Regions from separate parts of the Rathayibacter sp. AY1H3 genome, predicted to be linked through region 2. Evidence: riboswitches for the same ligand, from Rfam matches in the RefSeq annotation. Region 2 holds a riboswitch; the other holds the start of a gene.

Region 1 (5,078 bases), on a different contig from region 2:
GCCACGGAGACCGAGCGCGCCCTCACCCTCGACGCGCTCGCGGCCGTCGAGGCCGAGGCTCTGCGGTGAGGATCCGCCGACTCGCCTTCGCCGGACTCGGACCGTTCCGCGCCGAGCAGTGCGTCGACTTCGACCGGCTCGAGGACGTGGGCGTATACCTCATCGCCGGGCGCACCGGAGCGGGCAAGTCGACGATCCTCGACGCGATCGCGTTCGCGCTCTACGGCTCGGTCCCCCGCTTCGACGGCACCGCCTCGCGCCTGCGGAGCGACCACAGCGGCCCCGAGGACGAGACCTTCGCCGAGCTCGACTTCGAGGCGGCGGGGCGCGTCTACCGCGTCCGGCGCTCGCCCGAGTACGAGCGGCCGAAACGGCGCGGCACCGGCACCACGACCCAGCCGGCGAAGGTCGAGCTGCTGGAGCAGGTCGACGGCACCTGGGTCGGGCTCTCGTCGAGCGCGAAGGAGGTGGGCGCCGACATCGGCCGGATCGTCGGCCTGACGAAGGACCAGTTCCTCCAGGTGATCCTGCTGGCGCAGAACCGCTTCCACGAGTTCCTGCTCGCGAAGAACGACGACCGGCAGCGGCTCCTGCGCACGCTCTTCGCGACCGAGCGCTTCGATCTGCTCCGCCGCCGCCTGCTCGAGCAGCGCGACGCGAGCGCCGTCGGGCTCGAGGAGGAGCGCGCGGCCGTGACGGCGCTCGCGGACGAGGCCGTCCGGCTCCTCGATGACGGAGCCGAGCCGCCTCTGCCGGACGCCGCCTGGTTCGCCGGGCTGCCGGCGCGGCTCGCCGCTCCGCTCGAGGCGGCCCGGGCCGGCTCCGCCGCGGCCGACGCAGCGCACGAGGCCGCGGGCGCCGCTTTCGACGAGGCCCGGCGCATCGCCCGGGGCCAGGAGCGGCGCCGGCGCGCCCTCATCGAGGCGGAGGAGCTCGTGGTCGCCGAGGCGCACGTCGAGCAGCAGCGGGCCGCGATCGAGCGCGCGCGCCGGGCCGACGGCGTGCTGCCGCTGCTCCGCTCCGCCCGGGCAGCCGCCGAGAAGGAGCGGGCCGCCCGGCAGCAGCGCGACCTCGCCGCCGACGCCTACGGGGACGCGTCCGGGGGCCCGGCCGCCGAGACGGCCGAACGGCTCGCCGCTGTCCTCGGCGCCCTCGCCGAGGCGCTGGCCGAGGAGCGCCGGCTCCCCGACGCGGAGCGCGTCACCGAGCGGTCCGCACGCGCCGAGCAGGCGGCGGCGACCGCGCTCGCGGGGATCGAGGCGGAGCTGCGCGAGCTGCCCGCCCACGTCGACGCGCTCGCCGCCGAGGAGGAGTCCCTGGCCGGGGAGGCCGCCGCTGTCCCCACGCGCGTCGACGCGCTCGCCGCGCTCGAGCGGAGGATCGCCGCGGCCCTCGAGCGCGATCTCACTGCGGCGGGTCTGCAGCGGCTCGGCACGGCCTACGCCGACGCGGCGCGCGTCCACGGCGAGCGCGCCACGGAGCAGGCCGCCCTGATCGCGCGCCGGTTCGCCGGGTTCGCCGGGGAGCTCGCCGAGCGGCTGGAGCCGGGCGAGCCCTGCCCCGTCTGCGGCTCGTGCGAGCACCCCCGCCCGGCCGAGCACGACGGCCCGACGACGGTCGGCACCGACGACCTCGACCGGGCCCGCGTCGCGGTGGAGCGCGCCGCCGCCGCCCTCGACGGCGCCCGCGAGCGCGAGGGAGCCGCGGCTCGGGCTCTCGCGGCGCTCGAGGAGCGTGTGGGCGAGGACGCGGATCCGGAGTCGCTCCGCCCGGCGCACGAGGAGCGGCTCGCCTCGGCGCGCCGCGCCGCCGCCCGCATGGAGGAGCTGCGGCGCGAGCGCACCCGGCTGCGCACCCGGATCGACGCTCTCACGTCCGGACGGGACGCCGCTCGCGAGGAGCACCGCGCCCGCGCCGACGAGTCCGCCCTCGCCGCTGAAGCGCTGCGGCTGCTGCGGGAGCGCGTCGAGGCCTTCCGCGACGGCGCGACGAGCGTCGCCTCGCGGGTCGAGCAGCTGAACGCCCAGCGCCGTCGTGCCGTCGCCCTGGTCGAGGCCGAGGAGGCGGCCGTCTCGCGGTCCGAGGCCGCCGCCGCCGCCCGGGAGGAGCTCGCCGAGGTCCTCGCCGAGCGCGGCTTCACGACCGCCGAGGAGGCCGAGTCGGCCGCGCTGGCCAGCGGGGACCGGGCGCGGGCCGAGGCCGTCGTCGCCGAGCACGAGCGACGGCGGAGCGCGACGGAGGCGGTGCTCGCCGACCCGGAACTCCGCGGACTGCCGGGCACGGCCGTCGACCTCGCCGCCGCCGAGGAGCGCTCGCGCGAGGCCTCCGCCCGTCGCGACGAGGCGCGAGCCGGCCTCTCCGTGCTCGAGCACCGCTCGGAGCGCCTGGCCGAGCTCGCCGCGACGGCCGCGGGCCGCCTCGCCGTGCTGGGTGAGCGTCTCCATCGCCACGAGGAGCTGCGCGCGCTGGCCGAGACCGTCTCCGGCCGGGGGCAGAACACGCGCCGGATGGACCTCGAGGCCTTCGCCCTCGCCGGACGCCTGGAGGAGATCGTGACCGCGGCGAACCTCCGCCTCGACGCGATGACCAGCGGCCGCTACGCACTCGCCCACGACGACTCGCTCGCCTACCGCGGCGCCGCCTCCGGCCTCGGGATCGACGTGCTCGACGCCTTCACCGGCGTCCGCCGGCAGCCCGCCTCGCTCTCCGGCGGCGAGACGTTCCTCGCCTCGCTCGCCCTCGCCCTCGGCCTCGCCGACGTGGTGACGGCGCAGTCCGGCGGCATCTCGCTCGAGACCATGTTCATCGACGAGGGCTTCGGCTCGCTCGATGCCGAGACGCTCGAGACGGCGCTCAGCACGCTCGACGAGCTGCGGTCGGGCGGTCGGACGATCGGCCTGATCAGCCATGTCGACGCGATGCGCGAGCGGCTTCCGATCGGCCTCCGCGTCGCGGTGGGGCCGCGCGGCGACTCGACGATCCTCACCGGCTGAGCGGCCGCTCCCGGGCGAAGGGGCGACGACGTCCCGCTGGCTCCTCTCGCACTGCAGCAGCGAGCGCGCCCGCGCCCGCTGCTAGGGTCGTGCGCAGTGACACGGGGTGCCCGCCAGGGCTGAGAGAAGACCCGTTGAACCTGATCTAGTTCGTACTAGCGAAGGGATGTCGCGAATGAGCATTCGCACGCCTGTCCACCCGACCCTCCCCGCCGACACGGCGCCCGACCCGGCGTCCGTGGGTCGCGATCTCGCCGAGCTCCGCGCCGCCGGGCCCCTGGTGCAGTGCATCACGAACGCGGTCGTCACCGGCTTCACCGCCAACAGCCTCCTGGCCCTCGGCGCCAGCCCGGCGATGTGCGACCTGCCCGGCGAGGCGGGCGTCTTCGCGGGCCTCGCCTCGGCCGTGCTCGTCAACCTCGGCACGCCCGGAGCGGAGCAGCGCGAGGGTGCTCGCGAGGCGGTCGCCGCGGCCGGACGCGCCGGTACCCCGTGGGTGCTCGATCCGGTCGCCGTGGGCCCGCTGCCCGTCCGCACCGCTCTGGCGGTGGAGCTGCTCGAGGCGCGGCCCGCGATCATCCGCGGCAACGCCTCCGAGATCCTCGCCCTCGCGGGAGCCGGTGCGGGCGGCCGCGGCGTGGACGCCGTCGACACCGCCGAGCAGGCGCTCGACTCCGCCCGCGTCCTCGCCCGCCGCACCGGAGGCGTGGTCGCCGTCTCGGGAGCGGTCGACCTCGTCACCGACGGCGAGCGGGTCGTCCGGGTCACGGGCGGCCACCCGCTGCTGACCCGCGTGACCGGCGGCGGCTGCGCGCTCGGCGCCGTGATGGCGGCGTTCCTCGGCGCGGGCGCCCGCCCGCTCGACGCGGCCGTCAGCGCTTCCGCGGTCTGGGGCCTCGCCGCCGAGCGGGCCGCCGTAGCGAGCAGCGGTCCCGGGTCCTTCGCCGTCGGCCTCCTCGACGCCCTCGCTGCCCTCCAGCCGGCCGACGCCGAGGCCGGGGCGCGGATCGCATGAGCCTCGACCTCTCGCTCCACCTCGTCACGGACACCGCCCAGTGCGGCCAGCGCGGCGTGCCCGCGGTGGTCGCCGCCGCCGTCCGGGGCGGAGTCACGACCGTGCAGATCCGCGATCACGACGCCCCCGCCGCCGAGCTCGTCGCCCTGACCCGGGCCGTCGCCGCCGTCCTCGACGAGCGCACGACCCTGCTGGTCGACGACCGCGTCGACGTCGCCCTCGCCGCCCGCCTCGCGGGCGCCCGCGTCCACGGCGTCCACCTCGGGCAGTCCGACCTCCCCGTCACCGCCGCCCGCTCGCTGCTCGGTCCCGACGCGGTGATCGGGCTCACCGCGAACACCCCCGAGCACCTCGCCGCCGTCCGTGCCCTGCCCGCGGGGACGGTCGACTACCTCGGCGTCGGCGTCATCCGGCCCACCGCGACCAAGCCCGACCACCCCGCTCCCCTCGGTGTCGACGGGTTCGCCGCCCTCGCCGCGGCCGCGGCGCTGCCCTGCGTCGCCATCGGCGGAGTCGGAGCCGCGGACGCGGGGCCACTCCGCCTCGCCGGTGCGGCCGGCCTCGCGGTCGTGTCGGCGCTCTGCACGGCCGCCGACCCCGCGGCGGCCGCCCGCCTGATCCGAGCGGAGTGGGACCGGTGACCGCCGGCGCCCGCGTCCCCCGTGTCCTCAGCATCGCCGGCACCGATCCGACCGGCGGTGCCGGCGTCCAGGCCGACCTCAAGTCGATCGGCGCGCTCGGCGGCTACGGCATGGCGGTCGTCACCGCGCTCGTCGCGCAGAACACGCACGGGGTCCGCTCCGTGCACCTGCCACCCGCCGCGTTCCTCCGCGAGCAGCTCGACGCGGTGAGCGACGACGTCACGATCGACGCGGTGAAGATCGGGATGCTCGCCACGGCCGAGTACGCCGGAGTCGTCGCCGAGTGGCTCGACGAGGTCCGCCCGCCCGTCGTGGTCGTGGATCCGGTGATGGTCGCGACCAGCGGTCACCGGCTGCTCGCTCCCGAGGCGGAGGACGCCGTGCGCGACCTGCTCCGCCGCGCCGACCTGGTGACGCCGAACCTCCCCG
Region 2 (5,078 bases):
CCTGAGCATCGACGAGGCGTTCCTCGACGTCGCGGGTGCCCGCCGCATCTCGGGCTCGCCGTTCGCGATCGGCACCGAGATCCGCCGCCGGGTGCACGCCGAGCTCGGGCTGACCTGCTCGGTCGGGATCGCCAGCACCAAGTTCGTCGCCAAGCTCGCCTCCGGCCGCTCCAAGCCCGACGGTCTGCTGGTCGTCCCCGCCGACGGCGTCCGCGAGTTCCTCGATCCGCTGCCCGTGAGCGCGCTGTGGGGAGTCGGCGCGAGCACGGAGGAGGCGCTCGTCCGCCGCGGTCTGCGCACCGTCGCCGACGTCGCGACCACCCCGCTGCCGTCGCTGGTGTCCGCCCTCGGCGAGGCGACCGGGAGGCGCCTGCACGCCCTGGCGAACGGGGTGGATCCGCGGCCGGTCGACACCCGCCAGATCGAGAAGAGCGCCGGACACGAGATCACGTTCGCCGACGACGTGGCCGACCCCGAGCTCGTCCGTCGTGAGCTGCTGCGGCTCTGCGACAAGGTCGCCGTGCGGATGCGCCGCTCGGGAGTGCGCTGCCGCACCGTCGCGGTGAAGGTGCGCTTCGGCGACTTCAGCACCCTCACCCGCTCCCGCACGCTCGTCGAGGCGACGGACGTGGCCCGGGTCCTCTACGAGGCCTCCTCCGCGCTCCTCGAGGTGGCCAACCCGATGCGGCGGCCCGTGCGGCTGATCGGCGTGCGCGGCGAGCAGCTGGTCGAGGGCGACGACGTCGCGTTCTCCCTGTGGAGCGACTCCGACGACTGGCGCGACGCGGAGCTCGCGGTCGACGGCGTGGCCGCCCGCTTCGGCTCCGGGGCCGTGCGTCCCGCCTCGCTCCTGTCCCGGTCGGCTCCCGAGTCGGCCAAGGGGATCGACCTCAGCGACACGCTCGCTACGCGGAACCGATCGTCAGACTGATCGGGCGGTGGTCGGAGCCGTTCGGCGGCAGGACCGCGACGGTCGCGGCGGTGACGCCGTCGGCGAGCGCGTGGTCGAGCGAGACGAGCGGCAGCAGGGACGGCCAGGTCGCCGGGAAGCCGACTCCGCCCGTGCGGACGAGACCCGCCTCCGCCAGCACCGGAGCGAACAGGTGGTCGTCCGTCGGCGTGTTGAAATCGCCGATGACCAGTGTCCGCTCCGACGCGTCGTATCGAAGAGCGGTGGCGAGGTTCGAGAGCATGGTGTCCCGCTCCTCGTGGTCGCCCGGCCGGAACGAGGCCAGGTGCACCACGAACAGGCGCGCGCTGCCGACCGGCGTGTCGACGTCGACGGCGAGCGCGCGCTCCCAGCCGAGACCGAGGTCGAGCGGCTCCTCGTCGGTCAGCTCGGTCCGGCTCCAGACGCCGACGGTGCTCGAGACGGACGAGTACGGGTACTCGTCGGCCAGCTCGGCGTCGACCGCGTCCACGGCGTCTCCGTCGAGCTCCTGCAGCGCGATCACGTCGGGGCCGCGGGCGGCGAGCGAGGCGGCCAGCCCACCGGCGTCGCTGCTCGTCTCGATGTTCTGGCTGACGACGGTGAACGAGCCGGAGCGCACGGCCGGCGCCGGAAGCGCGACCGGCAGCACCAGCACGCCGTAGACCATCGCCAGCACGGTGACCGCGGCCGCCGTCCGGCGCGACCGGAGGGCCGCCGCGGCCGCGATGAGGAGCAACACGAGCAGCCCCGTCCAGGGGATCCCGACCTCGAGGACCGACAGCCAGCCGATCGGATCGGGCAGCGCGCGGTGGAAGGCGAGGAAGGCGGCGAGCACGAGGCTCGCGACCGCCACCGCGGCCGAGCGCACGGGGCGGCGGCGGCGGGTGCGGGCGGACATCCGTCGATCATGGCAGCAGGTCCCCGGAGGTCCATGGACGAGTCCTGTGCGCCCCGGCGGGCCGCTTGTCGCCGCGGAGAGCCGCGGAGTACCGTCGCACCATGCCCAACATCGCAGTCTCCCTGGCCGACACCGTCACCACCGCGGGTACCGCGACGATCTACGGCGAGCCCGTCACCGTCGACGGCGTCTCGCTCGTCCCCGTCGCCCTCCGCTGGTTCGGTTTCGGCGGAGGCAGCGGCTCCGAGGACGGCCAGGAGGGCGGCGGCGGAGGCGGCGGCGCCACGGTCATCCCGATCGGCGCCTACATCAAGGACGACCTCGGCCTGCGGTTCCAGCCGAACGTGATCTCGGTCCTCGCCGTCGGCATCCCCTTCGTGTGGGTGACCGGCAAGGCCCTCGCGCGCATCATCCGCGCCCTCAAGAAGTAGCCGGAGCGGCCCCGCGTCAGCTGGCGCGCTGCTGGCGCGCGGGGTACCACTTCTTCTTCGTCCGGCCGAAGCCGACGATCAGACGCTCGGCGTCGTCCGGCCGGCGGGGGTCGTAGATCACCGCGGCGGGCTCACCGGCCATCCACGCGTCCCCCCGCTTCAGCGGGTATTTCTGCGCGCGCTTCTCCACACCCTCGGCGGTCCGGTAGACGACCAGGAGCCTGCCCAGATCCCGTGCCGAATCGCAATCGCCGCGTGCCGGATCCGGCCCGACGACGCGCGCCGGCACCCGCGTGCCGTAGCTGAGCAGCTCGCGGCGGATCCGCGCACGGCGCTGCCAGAGCAGGGCCTGCAGCAGGACGATCAGCAGCACGGCCAGGACGACGACCACCGACCACGACATGACGTCTATGATTGCCGACGAACACGGGAGTCCGGTGCACCGGGCTGAGAGGAAGGCAGCAGCCTTCGACCGTCGAACCTGATCTGGGTCATGCCAGCGAAGGAACGTTTCGATCTCCTCTTACCAACCCGTGCCCTCCATTCGCTTCCACGAAAGGGCACGTCAGTGCAGAACACGAACGCGCAGAACACGAACGCGCAGAACACGAACGCGCAGAACACGAACGCGCAGAACCTCACCTCCTCCGCCCCGGCCCGGCGCGATCTGCGCTGGCGGGTCGTCGACATCGTGGTGGCGAGCGTCGTCGCCGTCGCGAGCGGGATCGTCTTCTGGGCCTGGGGCCTGGCGACGAACGTCCTCGGCCTCGCCTTCGAGTTCCTGCCCGGGCTCGGCGGGCTCCTCGGCGGCGGCTGGCTCTTCGCCGGCGTCCTCGGCGGCCTGATCATCCGCAAGCCCGGAGCCGCGCTCTACACCGAGCTGGTCGCCGCGGCCGTGTCGGCTCTGATCGGCACCCAGTGGGGCTTCACCGTGCTGATCTCCGGACTCGTGCAGGGACTCGGCGCGGAGATCGTCCTGGCGCTCTTCCTCTACCGCAGCGGCCGTCCGCTCGTCGCGATGCTGGCCGGTGCCGGTGCGGGGCTCGCCCTCGCGATCAACGACCTGCTGTCGTACTACGCCGTCAACGACGCGCTCTTCAAGACCGTCTACGTCGCCTCCTCGATCGTCTCGGGCGCGCTCCTGGCCGGGCTGCTGTCCTGGTTCGCGGTGCGGGGGCTCGCGGCCTCGGGAGCGCTGGACCGCTTCGCCTCCGGGCGCGAGGGCCGGACGGTCGAGGGAGCCGGCGCGGGCGCTCGATGAGCGGCGCTTACGTCCGGGCGCGGGGCTGGAGCTGGCGGCACGCGGGACGCTCCCGCGACGCCCTCTCCGGCCTCGATCTCGCGCTGGAGCCGGGGGAGCGCGTGCTGCTCCTCGGCCCCTCCGGCGCGGGAAAGAGCACGCTGCTGCACGCCCTGGCCGGCGTCCTCGGCGGGGAGGAGGACGGCTCCGCGGCGGGCGAGCTCGAGATCGACGGAGCCGCGCCGCTCACCCGGCGCGGTGTCGCTGGGCTCGTGCTGCAGGATCCGGACACTCAGGCGGTCCTGGCGCGGGTCGGCGACGACGTCGCGTTCGCCTGCGAGAACCTCGGCGTGCCGCGCGAGGAGATCCCCGCGCGGGTGCGGGAGGCACTCGGCGACGTCGGGCTCGACGTGCCGTTGGACCACTCCACCTCGGCGCTCTCGGGCGGGCAGAAGCAGAGGCTCGCCCTGGCGGGTGTGCTCGCCATGCGTCCGCGGCTCCTGCTCCTCGACGAGCCCACCGCCAACCTCGATCCGGACGGTGTACGCGAGGTGCGGGCGGCGGTGGAGCGCACGGCCGCCCGCACGGGGGCGACGCTGATCGTCGTCGAGCACCGGGTCGACGTGTGGGTCGGCCTCGTCGACCGGGTCGTGGTGCTCGGGCGGGACGGCGCGGTCGTCGCCGACGGCGCTCCAGTCGAGGTCCTCGATCGAACGCACGACGTGCTCCGCGCCTCCGGCGTCTGGCTGCCCGGTGACACCCCCGCCCGGCGCGGGGCGAGCGTGCTGCCCTCGCCCGCCGCCCTGAGCGCGCACGACCTCGCCATCGGCCGGCCCGTCCTCGGGCGCCGCCGCTCGACCATCGTGGCCTCGGGGCTCGAGCTCGCCGTCGACTCCGCGCGGGCCACGGCCGTGCTGGGACCCAACGGCGCGGGGAAGTCGACCCTCGCGCTCACGCTGGCCGGTCTCCTGCCGCCGGTCGCGGGGCGGGTGACCGCCTCCGAGTCGCTCCGCGCCGGTGCGGGCCCGGAGCCGATCCGCTGGACCTCGGCTCAGCTCGCCGGACGGATCGCGATGGTGTTCCAGGAGCCGGAGCACCAGTTCCTCACCGCTCGCGTGCGCGCCGAGCTCGCGCTGGGCGCCCGCGACGAGACGGAGCGGCATCGGGCGGAGGAGCTCCTGGAGCGCCTCGGCCTCGCGCACCTCGCCGACGCCAATCCGTTCACCCTCTCCGGAGGCGAGAAGCGGCGCCTGGCCGTCGCGTCCGCCCTCACCCGGTCGCCGTCCGTGCTCGTCCTCGACGAGCCGACGTTCGGGCAGGACCGCCTGACCTGGGAGGTGCTCGTCGACCTCCTCGCCGAGCAGCGCGACGCGGGCACGGCGGTGCTCGCCGTCACCCACGACGAGGCGCTGGTCGCCGCCCTCGCCGACTCGGTCGTCACCCTCGGCGCCCGCGAGGTGGTGTCGGGATGACGCTCCTCGACTCCGTTCCCGCGCGCAGCCGGATCGCCCGGGCCAACCCGGTCGCCAAGCTCCTCGCCAGCTTGGTCATCGCGTTCGCGCTCCTCCTCACGGTCGA

What was found. Region 2 has a riboswitch for thiamine pyrophosphate ahead of C5C33_RS12870 (ECF transporter S component). Riboswitches for the same ligand answer to the same signal wherever they lie in the genome.
Region 1: it holds a riboswitch for thiamine pyrophosphate, as region 2 does, so the genes downstream of both, thiM (hydroxyethylthiazole kinase) here and C5C33_RS12870 (ECF transporter S component) in region 2, are expected to answer to the same signal.

What each region holds. Positions count from the first base shown of each region.
Region 1 covers NZ_PSUU01000018.1:58,892-63,969, forward strand. The annotation lists gene C5C33_RS08905 (exonuclease SbcCD subunit D) at 1-69, shown strand, start outside; gene C5C33_RS08910 (AAA family ATPase) at 66-2,993, shown strand; TPP riboswitch at 3,086-3,177, shown strand; gene thiM (hydroxyethylthiazole kinase) at 3,169-4,008, shown strand; gene thiE (thiamine phosphate synthase) at 4,005-4,649, shown strand; gene thiD (bifunctional hydroxymethylpyrimidine kinase/phosphomethylpyrimidine kinase) at 4,646-5,078, shown strand, end outside.
Region 2 covers NZ_PSUU01000032.1:40,028-45,105, reverse strand. The annotation lists gene dinB (DNA polymerase IV) at 1-931, shown strand, start outside; gene C5C33_RS12885 (endonuclease/exonuclease/phosphatase family protein) at 906-1,829, opposite strand; gene C5C33_RS12880 (hypothetical protein) at 1,931-2,260, shown strand; gene C5C33_RS12875 (DUF3592 domain-containing protein) at 2,277-2,663, opposite strand; TPP riboswitch at 2,678-2,785, shown strand; gene C5C33_RS12870 (ECF transporter S component) at 2,829-3,521, shown strand; gene C5C33_RS12865 (ABC transporter ATP-binding protein) at 3,518-4,972, shown strand; gene C5C33_RS12860 (energy-coupling factor transporter transmembrane protein EcfT) at 4,969-5,078, shown strand, end outside.